DNA from 3 places in the Alkalihalophilus pseudofirmus genome. Region 3 is predicted to be linked to each of the others. Evidence: predicted binding sites of a transcription regulator. Region 3 holds the regulator's gene; each other region holds the start of a gene.
What was found. Region 3 encodes CtsR, which represses protease genes until heat stress. Its sites were predicted from a motif close to ATGGTCAATAAAGGTCAAACA; they were not measured.
Positions count from the first base shown of each region.

Region 1 (3,287 bases), 650 kb from region 3:
GGAAAAGGGATATGCGATTAACAAAAAGAAAGTGCTTCGAATGATGAGAGACCTAGGGCTTAAATGCCTTGTACGAATGAAAAAATACAAATCATATAAAGGAGAAGTTGGAAAAGCAGCTCCAAACATCCTAAACCGTAACTTTAGAGCCGAGAAGCCTAATCAAAAGTGGGTGACAGACATTACGGAATTTAAATTGTTTGGACAGAAGCTCTATCTGTCTCCACTATTTGACCTGTTTAACGGCGAACTGATAACCTATACGCTCCAATCAAGACCAACGTATGATTTGGTCGATACGATGTTGGACCAAGGGTTAAAGCACCTAAATAAAGGCGATGATCTCTTGATTCATTCTGATCAAGGTTGGCACTATCGAATGGCCCCTTACGTAAGGAAACTGAAAGAACATAACATCACACAAAGTATGTCTCGAAAAGGCAACTGTCACGATAATTCTGTCATGGAAAACTTTTTTGGAATCCTGAAATCGGAGTTCCTTTATTTAAACGAATTTGATAGTATTGAACACTTCAAAGAAGAGTTAGAACAATACATCTATTACTACAACCATGTGAGAATTAAATCAAGATTGAACCGGAAAAGTCCAGTAGCTTATCGACTCAGTACCCAAAAAGCTGCTTAAAAAAGTGTCCAACTTTATGGGTCCAGTGCAGAAAGCCCGAGGAGGCTCCCGGACCGCCCGCGGAAAGCGAGTCCCTGCAGTGGAGATCAACAATTGCTGCAGTGGAGCCATTTTCCAGTGTACTTATGTCTGTTATGAGTGAAGACGATGAGGAAGCTCCCGGACCGCCCGCGGAAAGCGAGTCCCTGCAGTGGAGATCAACAATTGCTGCAGTGGAGCCATTTTCCAGTGTACTTATGTCTGTTATGAGTGAAGACGATGAGGAAGCTCCCGGGCCGCCCGCGGAAAGCGTGTGCCTGCAGCGGAAATCAACAACTATCGTATGGAGGAAATCTTTAAGCGATATCATTAAATAAGAACGAGAATTGGGAAAGTTTGAAGCGAGTCTCTACAGAGGAAATCAACAACATTGTAAGGAGAGATATTACGTTTCCCTGCACAGATGTTTGTGGGTAGTTAGTTCTTTCTCTAGTGAGGTTAGCCACAACAAGAAACCCACCTGACAAAATGCCGGGTGGGTTTTCAGTGTGTTATTATTTTTTTGGTGAAGAAATTACTTCGTCAATTAAGCCGTATTCTTTTGCTCTTGAGGCAGTCATGAAGTTATCACGGTCTGTATCGCGTGCGATGACTTCTAATGGTTGACCTGTACGCTCAGCAAGAATTTTGTTTAATGTTTCGCGCATTTCAATAATGCGGCGAGCATGGATTTCGATATCAGAAGCTTGCCCGCGTGTTCCGCCAAGCGGTTGGTGAATCATTACTTCACTGTTTGGAAGAGCAAGACGTTTGCCAGGCTCACCAGCAGCAAGAAGGAATGCACCCATAGAAGCTGCCATACCGATACAAATAGTTGATACTTTCGGCTTGATGAAGTTCATCGTATCATAGATCGCCATACCAGCTGTGATCGAACCACCTGGGCTGTTAATATAAAGAGAAATATCTTTTTCTGGATCTTCTGCTTGTAGGAATAAAAGTTGAGCAACAATAGAGTTTGCTACGTTGTCATCAATGGCACTGCCAAGCATGATGATACGGTCTTTAAGTAGGCGAGAGTAGATGTCATAAGCACGCTCACCTCGGTTTGTCTGCTCAATAACTGTAGGAATTAAGTTCATAATCAGTTCCTCCTTATAATGGATTGTTCTAAAATCATTAGGCTGATTCTAGCTGTCTTGCCGCCGTTTGGTAAACAGTTTCTTATGTACGAACGGCTTTTTAAATATATGTACATCATACCTAATAGGTCAAAGAAGGTCAAATGTTTTGCCTCCTCTATTACATACTATTCCCTATGTTGGTGCTTAAACCCTTCTTACATCATAGCCGAATTTAAAGTAGTTCAAACGTGAAATGCTCCTGGTGGCATTAAAGGGAGTTCGAAAGCCGCTTCTCATTGCCAAAGCTCCACCACCTTCATACCTAAACGAGCCAAATTCACTTTTCGTGTCTAGTTTCGACGTCTATTCGCTCGAGGTTCTTTCCGTCCGTCAAACGAAGTCAAGGCCGGACTTCTAATTGCCGGCCATCAAGACTAGTCGCTCATAAACGAGACGTCTCAACTTTTCTGTAGTATAATGGCTTTAGTTGGTCTGATTTTTATTTGTATTCATACTATTTTAGTAAGCGCTTACAATGCGGCTCACATATCTGGTTTTTATGGTATGATACTTTTACGGAAGGAAGGAGGAAGTTTATGCAGTTTGGTCTTTTTCAACAGCAGACAACAACATTAATTATGACGCAGCAGCTGCGCCAGGCGATTAATTTGTTGCAGTACTCCACAACAGACTTGTCCGCCTTCATACACGAACAGGCACTTGAGAATCCATTAATTGACTTACAAGATCAAGCTTCTATGCAAGCGGGGAGCGAATCTTCATATATAGGGGCATCGGCACCGAGGTCCGGTAGCACTAGAAAGAGTGAAGACGAGGCATCGCCTATTGACTATGCCCTTGTTGACCATAAAAGTTTGAGCGAGCACTTAGTTTCCCAAGCTGGGGAGATTGCGTTATCGGAAGAACTTGAGCGTCAGCTTCATTATTTTATTTTCAGCTTGAGAGAAGACGGCTACTTTTGCCGCCCGTTTGAAGAGGTGTGCAGTGATTTAGCGATCTCGACAGAAGAGGGAGAAGATGTTTTACGTATTTTGCAAAGCTTTGAGCCTGCCGGGATAGGTGCTAGATCTCTTTCAGAATGTCTTCTTTTGCAGCTTAAGCACCTTTCAAATAAAGCGCCATTGGCTGAAATCATCGTTTCCCGGCATATGGAGGATCTTGCCTCTAAAAAATGGAAGACTCTTGCGGCTGAATTAGATGTGACAATGAGCGATATCCAAGATGTGTACGACTTAATTCAAACACTAGATCCGCGTCCCGGCACCCAGTACTCAGGAGAGCCGACGAATTATTTAATTCCAGACCTGTCTATTACATGGAAGAACGGCGAGTTATTCGTGCAGTTAATTGATGACTCCTTGCCGCCAATCCGGCTTAACCGTGATTATGAACAGCTTCTGCATCGTTCGAATCAAGCGGAAGCGACTGAATATGCTAAGCAAAAATATCAGCAGATTCAATGGCTCCTAAAAAGTATTGAACAGCGTCAACAGACGATTAAAAAAGTAGCCGAAGCG
Region 1 is NZ_CP117835.1:3,538,436-3,541,722, reverse strand. Features, by position in the region: one part of gene PQ478_RS18680 (IS3 family transposase) at 1-646, shown strand, start outside; gene clpP (ATP-dependent Clp endopeptidase proteolytic subunit ClpP) at 1,180-1,767, opposite strand; gene rpoN (RNA polymerase factor sigma-54) at 2,346-3,287, shown strand, end outside.
Region 1: a site for CtsR is predicted at 1,893-1,913, ahead of clpP (ATP-dependent Clp endopeptidase proteolytic subunit ClpP). Genes of this name have one in related genera too.

Region 2 (3,287 bases), 760 kb from region 3:
AGATTCCTGACATTAAAAATGCACCTTGGAAAAAGACAACATCCCCCGGCAGCAAGTCTTCTAAAGCTACTTCCTCTCCTAGCAGCCACTGATCACTAGCTGCCCGAGGAAGTTCTAACCCTTTAGTTTCTTTATAGATGTATTGAACGAATTCGGAGGTAATGAAACCTTGATGGTTTTCACCCACCATTTCTAGTGCTAAGTTTGCTGAAAAATCTTCGATACTGCTTCCCTCGGTATAGCGATTGGCTCCAACATAAATTCCTGACCAATAACTACTAGAATATAAATTAGCCTGCGTAATTCCAGAACTAGTAACAATAACAAATTGACCATTTTGGATATAGATCCCTGACATTAATGAACTTCCTTGAAAAAAGACAACATCACCTGCTTCTAGTTTATCTTTTTCCACTTCAGCCCCTATTAAGAGTTGGTCTCTTGCAAGACGTGGCAAATCTATGCCTTTACTCTGTGCATATACATGTTGAACAAATTCGGAAGTTAAAAACCCTTGTTCATTTGGTCCAATCATTTCTAAGGCAAGACTAGCTGCAGGGTCCTCCACGGGAACAGCACCCTCTAAATAGCGGTTAGCTCCGACATAAATTCCTGACCAATAAGTACTGGCATCAAGATTTATCTCTGTGATTCCTCCACTTGTTACCACTACAAAGCGGCCGTCCCCTACATAAATTCCTGACATTAATGAGCTTCCTTGAAAGAAAAGAATGTCTCCTGCTTGCAGGCTTTCACGGGCAACTTCCTCTCCTACTTGGCGCTGCTCCCTTGCTAACCGAGGTAAATCTATTCCTCTTGCCTCTGCATATATGTATTGAACAAATTCAGAGGTAATAAATCCTTGATTATTCGGACCAACCATTTCTAAGGCAAGATCAGCTGCAGGCTCTCCAGTTGTTTGTGCTAGAGTGCTGGATGAAAAAAAGACCACTAACATTAAAAAGATAGTGATATAAATACATTTTTCTTTCAAAAGAATCCCTCCTTTTACTAAGTCTACTAAATGGTTTTTCTTATTGTCTTTAGTCCTTTCTGATTCATTTCAAACATTAATCTACTAATAAAGGAAAGCGAAGTGAAGCTTACTTATATAGGCAAGGTAATAATTTAAAAAAATTAGGCAAAACACTTGAAAGTCAAAAAAGGTCAAAGTATAATAAAGTCAACTAAGGTCAAAGAAAGTCAAAGTCGAACTTTGATCTTTAAAATCAAGATGAACCTTTCAACAAGATAAACAGCCGATGGAATAAAAAAATGAATGATAATCGAGGAGGTTATGTTAATGAAATGTCAAAACTGCGAACAACGACAAGCAACAGTGAATGTTAGTATGCAATTCAATCAGGAGAAAAAACAATTTAAGTTATGCCAGACATGCTATCAAGAAATGCGTGCTGCAAATGGAATTCCATCAGGTTTTGGGCATGGATTTTCTCATATGCCGTTCGATGACCTATTTAAGCAATTAACAAACAACCATATGAATGCAGCCGCTCATGATCCGAAACCATATCCATCTCATGCCGAATCTATGAATGGTGGGCACAAAGGAGGAGGCGGTTTCCTCGATCAATATGGGAAAAACGTGACGCAGGCTGCCAAGGCTGGATTAATTGATCCCGTGATTGGGCGTGATACAGAGATCGAGCGTGTGATTGAGATTTTAAACCGACGCAATAAAAACAACCCCGTGCTTATTGGGGAGCCTGGCGTTGGTAAAACAGCTATTGTAGAAGGTTTAGCATTAAAAATTGTTGAAGGTAATGTTCCTTCAAAACTTTTAAATAAGGAAGTCATCCTATTAGATGTAGCATCACTTGTTGCCAATACAGGAATCCGCGGCCAATTTGAAGAGCGGATGAATCAGCTTATCGCTGAGCTTAAAGAACGTAAAAATGTGATGCTGTTTATCGATGAAATTCATTTATTAGTAGGTGCTGGTTCTGCAGAGGGTTCTATGGATGCAGGCAATATTTTAAAGCCAGCCCTAGCGCGTGGCGAGCTCCAAGTTGTTGGTGCAACAACGCTAAAAGAATACCGTGAAATCGAAAAAGATGCGGCCCTTGAACGTCGATTCCAGCCTGTGATGGTCAATGAGCCGTCCATAGAAGATGCCATCAACATTTTAAAAGGTATTCAAAGTAAGTATGAAGATTACCATCAAGTAAGCTACACAGAAGATGCGATCAAAGCTTGTGTGAACTTATCACACCGCTATATTCAAGACCGCTTTTTACCTGACAAAGCGATTGACTTATTAGATGAAGCTGGCTCGAAGTTAAACTTGCAAGCAGGTGCAGCAAGCCACGACGAGATTGAATCACGCCTTGCAGAAATTCATAAGGAAAAAGACAAGGCATTAAAAGAAGAAAACTATGAAGCAGCTGCAAAATTACGTGATGAAGAAGCAAAACTAGAAGATAAACTAAATAAATTAGAAGCTAAACTAAATAAATCAGAAGATAAAAAAGCGAGTGTAGACACAGCTCAAATTGAAGCCATTATTGAGAAGAAAACAGGGATTCCAGTCGGTAAACTGCAAGCAAACGATCAAGAAAAAATGAAAAACCTAGCGGATCAACTTCGCGGCAAGGTCATTGGACAAGAAAAAGCGGTTGAAAAAGTAGCCAAAGCCGTTCGCCGTTCACGTGCCGGCCTAAAAGCAAAACACCGTCCGATCGGGTCCTTCTTATTTGTAGGACCAACTGGTGTGGGTAAAACAGAATTAACTAAGTCATTAGCAGAACAATTATTTGGTACAAAAGAGGCAATGGTTCGTCTTGATATGAGTGAGTATATGGAAAAACACTCTGTCTCTAAATTAATTGGATCGCCGCCTGGATATGTAGGCCATGATGAGGCGGGTCAGTTAACAGAGAAAGTGCGCCGCAATCCGTACTCTATTATTCTGCTTGATGAAATTGAGAAAGCTCACCCTGATGTTCAGCATATGTTCCTGCAAATTTTAGAGGACGGGCGCTTAACTGACAGCCAAGGAAGAACAGTGAGCTTTAAGGATACAGTCATCATTATGACAAGCAACGCTGGTGTCGGAGTGAAAAAGAAGGCAGTTGGATTTGGCGCAAGCGAGGCTGTTGCCGAGACTTCCGTGCTTGATGCTTTATCAGCTTACTTCAAGCCAGAATTCTTGAACCGCTTTGATGCGATCATCGAATTTAACCAACTAAGCAAAGCAAATCTTGTACAAATTGTTGACCTATTGCTCCTTGACCTTGAACACACATTATCTGAGCAAAACATTACAA
Region 2 is NZ_CP117835.1:863,513-866,799, reverse strand. Features, by position in the region: gene PQ478_RS04415 (NlpC/P60 family protein) at 1-994, opposite strand, end outside; gene PQ478_RS04410 (ATP-dependent Clp protease ATP-binding subunit) at 1,304-3,287, shown strand, end outside.
Region 2: a site for CtsR is predicted at 1,154-1,174, ahead of PQ478_RS04410 (ATP-dependent Clp protease ATP-binding subunit). Genes of this name have one in related genera too.

Region 3 (3,287 bases):
AGTTGCACGCCGCTCATCTCGTAAATCCGGCGATAACACTTCGCCTGCGTACTGCTGCAAAAAGCCCGGCTGAGTTAGGATCATTAACTCATTTAAAATATTTGCAGAAACATTCTCAAGCAGACCAACATCAATACCTAATCTGACATCAGACAATCGCTGAGTAGCTTCTTTTGATTCAATTACTCGACTATAAGAAAGGATCCCGTAAGAGCGGTACACCCTGTCTTCTAGCTGTAATTTCGAACTTTGCATTAACACTTCTCGTGCTGCACGTTCTTGTTGAATCAACTGCATCACTACATCTCGCAGGTCTTCAACGATATCTTGTTCAGATTTTCCGAGAGTTAATTGGTTTGAAACTTGAAATAGGTTACCTAAAGCTTCGCTACCTTCCCCGTAAATTCCTCTAACAACTAATCCTAATTGATTAATTGCCGGTAAAATTTTATTTAATTGACGTGTCATCGCAAGCGCTGGAAGGTGCATCATCACTGAAGCTCTTAACCCTGTCCCAACATTTGTCGGGCAGCTGGTTAAATAACCTCTTTTTTCATCAAAAGCATAGGTCACTCTTTCTTCAATCCAATCATCCAATCTACTAGCTGCCTCTAACCCTTTCGTTAATTGAAACCCAGGAAAAAGACATTGAATTCGAAGATGATCTTCTTCATTAATCATAATACTTACCGACTCATCTTCACTTAGGATCACAGCACCATGTTTTGATTGTTCCGCTAAGTTGGGGCTGATCAAGTGCTTCTCTACTAAAACTCTTTTTTCGTTAGCTTTTAAATCTTCCATTAACACAAGTTCAAGCGGACCAGTCTCTTGGTTGTCATCTGTAAGCAATGACTCTTTAACCTGCTTTACTACTGCGCTTGATTCTTCCATGGTAGCTAACAAAGGGAACTTATATTCTTTTAGGTTTCTAGCTAATCTTATTCGGCTGCTCAAGACAATATCCGAATCTGCACCATCTTTTTTCATCCAAGGACTAATTGCTTCTGAGATAAATTTCTGGAGTGACATCTTCTCACCCCTCTCCTTGATTCTTTTTTTGTTCTTCAAGCGCTCGAATTTGGTCACGGGTCTCTGCTGCCTGCTCAAATTCTTCACGTTCAATATACTGCTTCATTTGAGCTTTCAATGAGTCAATTTCTCGTTGAAGCTGAATTCCTCCGCCTACTCTTACGGGAATCTTTCCAGAGTGAGTGTGGTTTCCACTATGTACCCTTTTTAGAATAGGATCCAATTTATCTTCGAAACTCTTATAGCAGGCCGCACAGCCAAATCTTCCTGTACGGGTGAACTGTTCATACTTCATTCCGCAATTGTGACAAACCAGCTCTTTAGGTCTATTAACCTTATCTTGACTTGTATTAATAGGTTTATCTAAATGAAGCAGCCCAGATAGTAATTGATGGATAGAGAAGCTGTTAGAGCCTGGGATGTGCTCTCCTTTTTCTCGTGCACAGTGTTCACATATATGAAATTCTGCTTTTTTCCCGTTAACAATTTTCGTAAAATGCAATGTCGCCTCTCTTTCACCACATTCTTGGCATTTCATCGCATAACACCTCACTCACTTTTCGATATTAAACAGGTTTGATATTAGACAGTTATCGATTAAAGGAAGATCGATTAAGGTAAGTCTTCTAACGAATTTCTATTAACGGTCTTGTTTATAAGTTAATGTTTCGAGCATTGCTTTTAGAAGGTTTGCTCTTATTTCATCTCGATGAGTGACCGTTGTTTGGAATAATGATCGGTCTACTACACTTACCATAAGATTTGCTTCCCTTTTAGAGATAGCCCCTTCTTCTAGAAGCCGCAGTATCACATTTTCTGCTGTCTGTTGATCAATTTTTGTTCCAATTACATTCATGACCTGTTCGAAGAGAGCTAGATCGTCATGAGGCTTCACTTTAATAATTCGAATGTACCCGCCACCGCCTCGTTTGCTTTCCACAATATAACCTTTTTCTATTGTGAAACGAGTACTAATCACATAATTAATTTGAGAGGGCACACATTCAAATTGTTTTGCTAATTCGCTTCGTTTTATTTCAAGCAAATCATCTTTACTTTTCATTAAAGTTGACTTAAGGTAATTTTCAATAATATCCGATATGTTCCTCAATCATAGACGCCTCCTCTCTCCCATTTTGACTTTGACTATCTTTGACTTTGAAGATATTATAATCAATCTGTTGTAAAAGTGCAACTATTTGACGTCACACAAGCTAGTATAGCCAATGACTCATCAATCTCTACATGGAATATGTAATTGGTTAAGTAATTCTTTCTCTATTCCCTATATATGAATAGACTAATCATTATTATTATTAATTCCGTTAAGGCCAAAGATTTTAATTTTAGATAGCAGCTGTTATTCGAATATACTTTAGATTATGGCAAGGAAGAAGGGAAGACATTAGAGATTAAGGAGGATGATTGAGGAGTGAGGATGGTATACGCCGGTTCAGCGAGTAATTGCGTCAGGCGATTAGCGAATAGATTGCAATGTATCTTATACGCACAAAAAAACCATTCCTTTAAGGAATGGTTTAGGTGCCTGGCAACGTCCTACTCTCACAGGGGGAAGCCCCCAACTACCATCGGCGCAAAAGAGCTTAACGACCGTGTTCGGCATGGGAACGGGTGTGACCTCTTTGCTATCGCCACCAGACTATGATTTACTTCAGATGATCTTCATATTTCTTCGTCAGCTTCCTCATTCATGTCCTCACGTATGCTTGATACGCTCCGGGCATTCACTTCGTCGCTTCCTCGAACTGTTCGATCCTCTTTGTAAATGTTTGAGATGGTTCTCTCAAAACTAGATAATGTGTAAACATATGTCAAGAATAATTTGGATAAGTCCTCGACCGATTAGTATCTGTCAGCTCCACATGTCGCCATGCTTCCACACCAGACCTATCAACCTCATCATCTCTAAGGGGTCTTACTGGATTAACTCCATGGGAAATCTCATCTTGAGGGGGGCTTCATGCTTAGATGCTTTCAGCACTTATCCCGTCCACACGTAGCTACCCAGCGATGCTCCTGGCGGAACAACTGGTACACCAGCGGTGTGTCCATCCCGGTCCTCTCGTACTAAGGACAGCTCCTCTCAAATTTCCTACGCCCGCGACGGATAGGGACCGAACTGTCTCACGACGTTCTGAACCCAGCTCGCGTACCGCTTTAATGGGCGAACAGCCCAACCCTTGGGACCTACTTCAGCCCCAGGATGCGATGAGCCGACATCGAGGTGCCAAACC
Region 3 is NZ_CP117835.1:106,983-110,269, reverse strand. Features, by position in the region: gene mcsB (protein-arginine kinase McsB) at 1-1,032, opposite strand, end outside; gene mcsA (protein-arginine kinase activator protein McsA) at 1,037-1,570, opposite strand; gene PQ478_RS00545 (CtsR family transcriptional regulator) at 1,673-2,143, opposite strand; rRNA gene rrf (5S ribosomal RNA) at 2,577-2,692, opposite strand; rRNA gene PQ478_RS00535 (23S ribosomal RNA) at 2,876-3,287, opposite strand, start outside.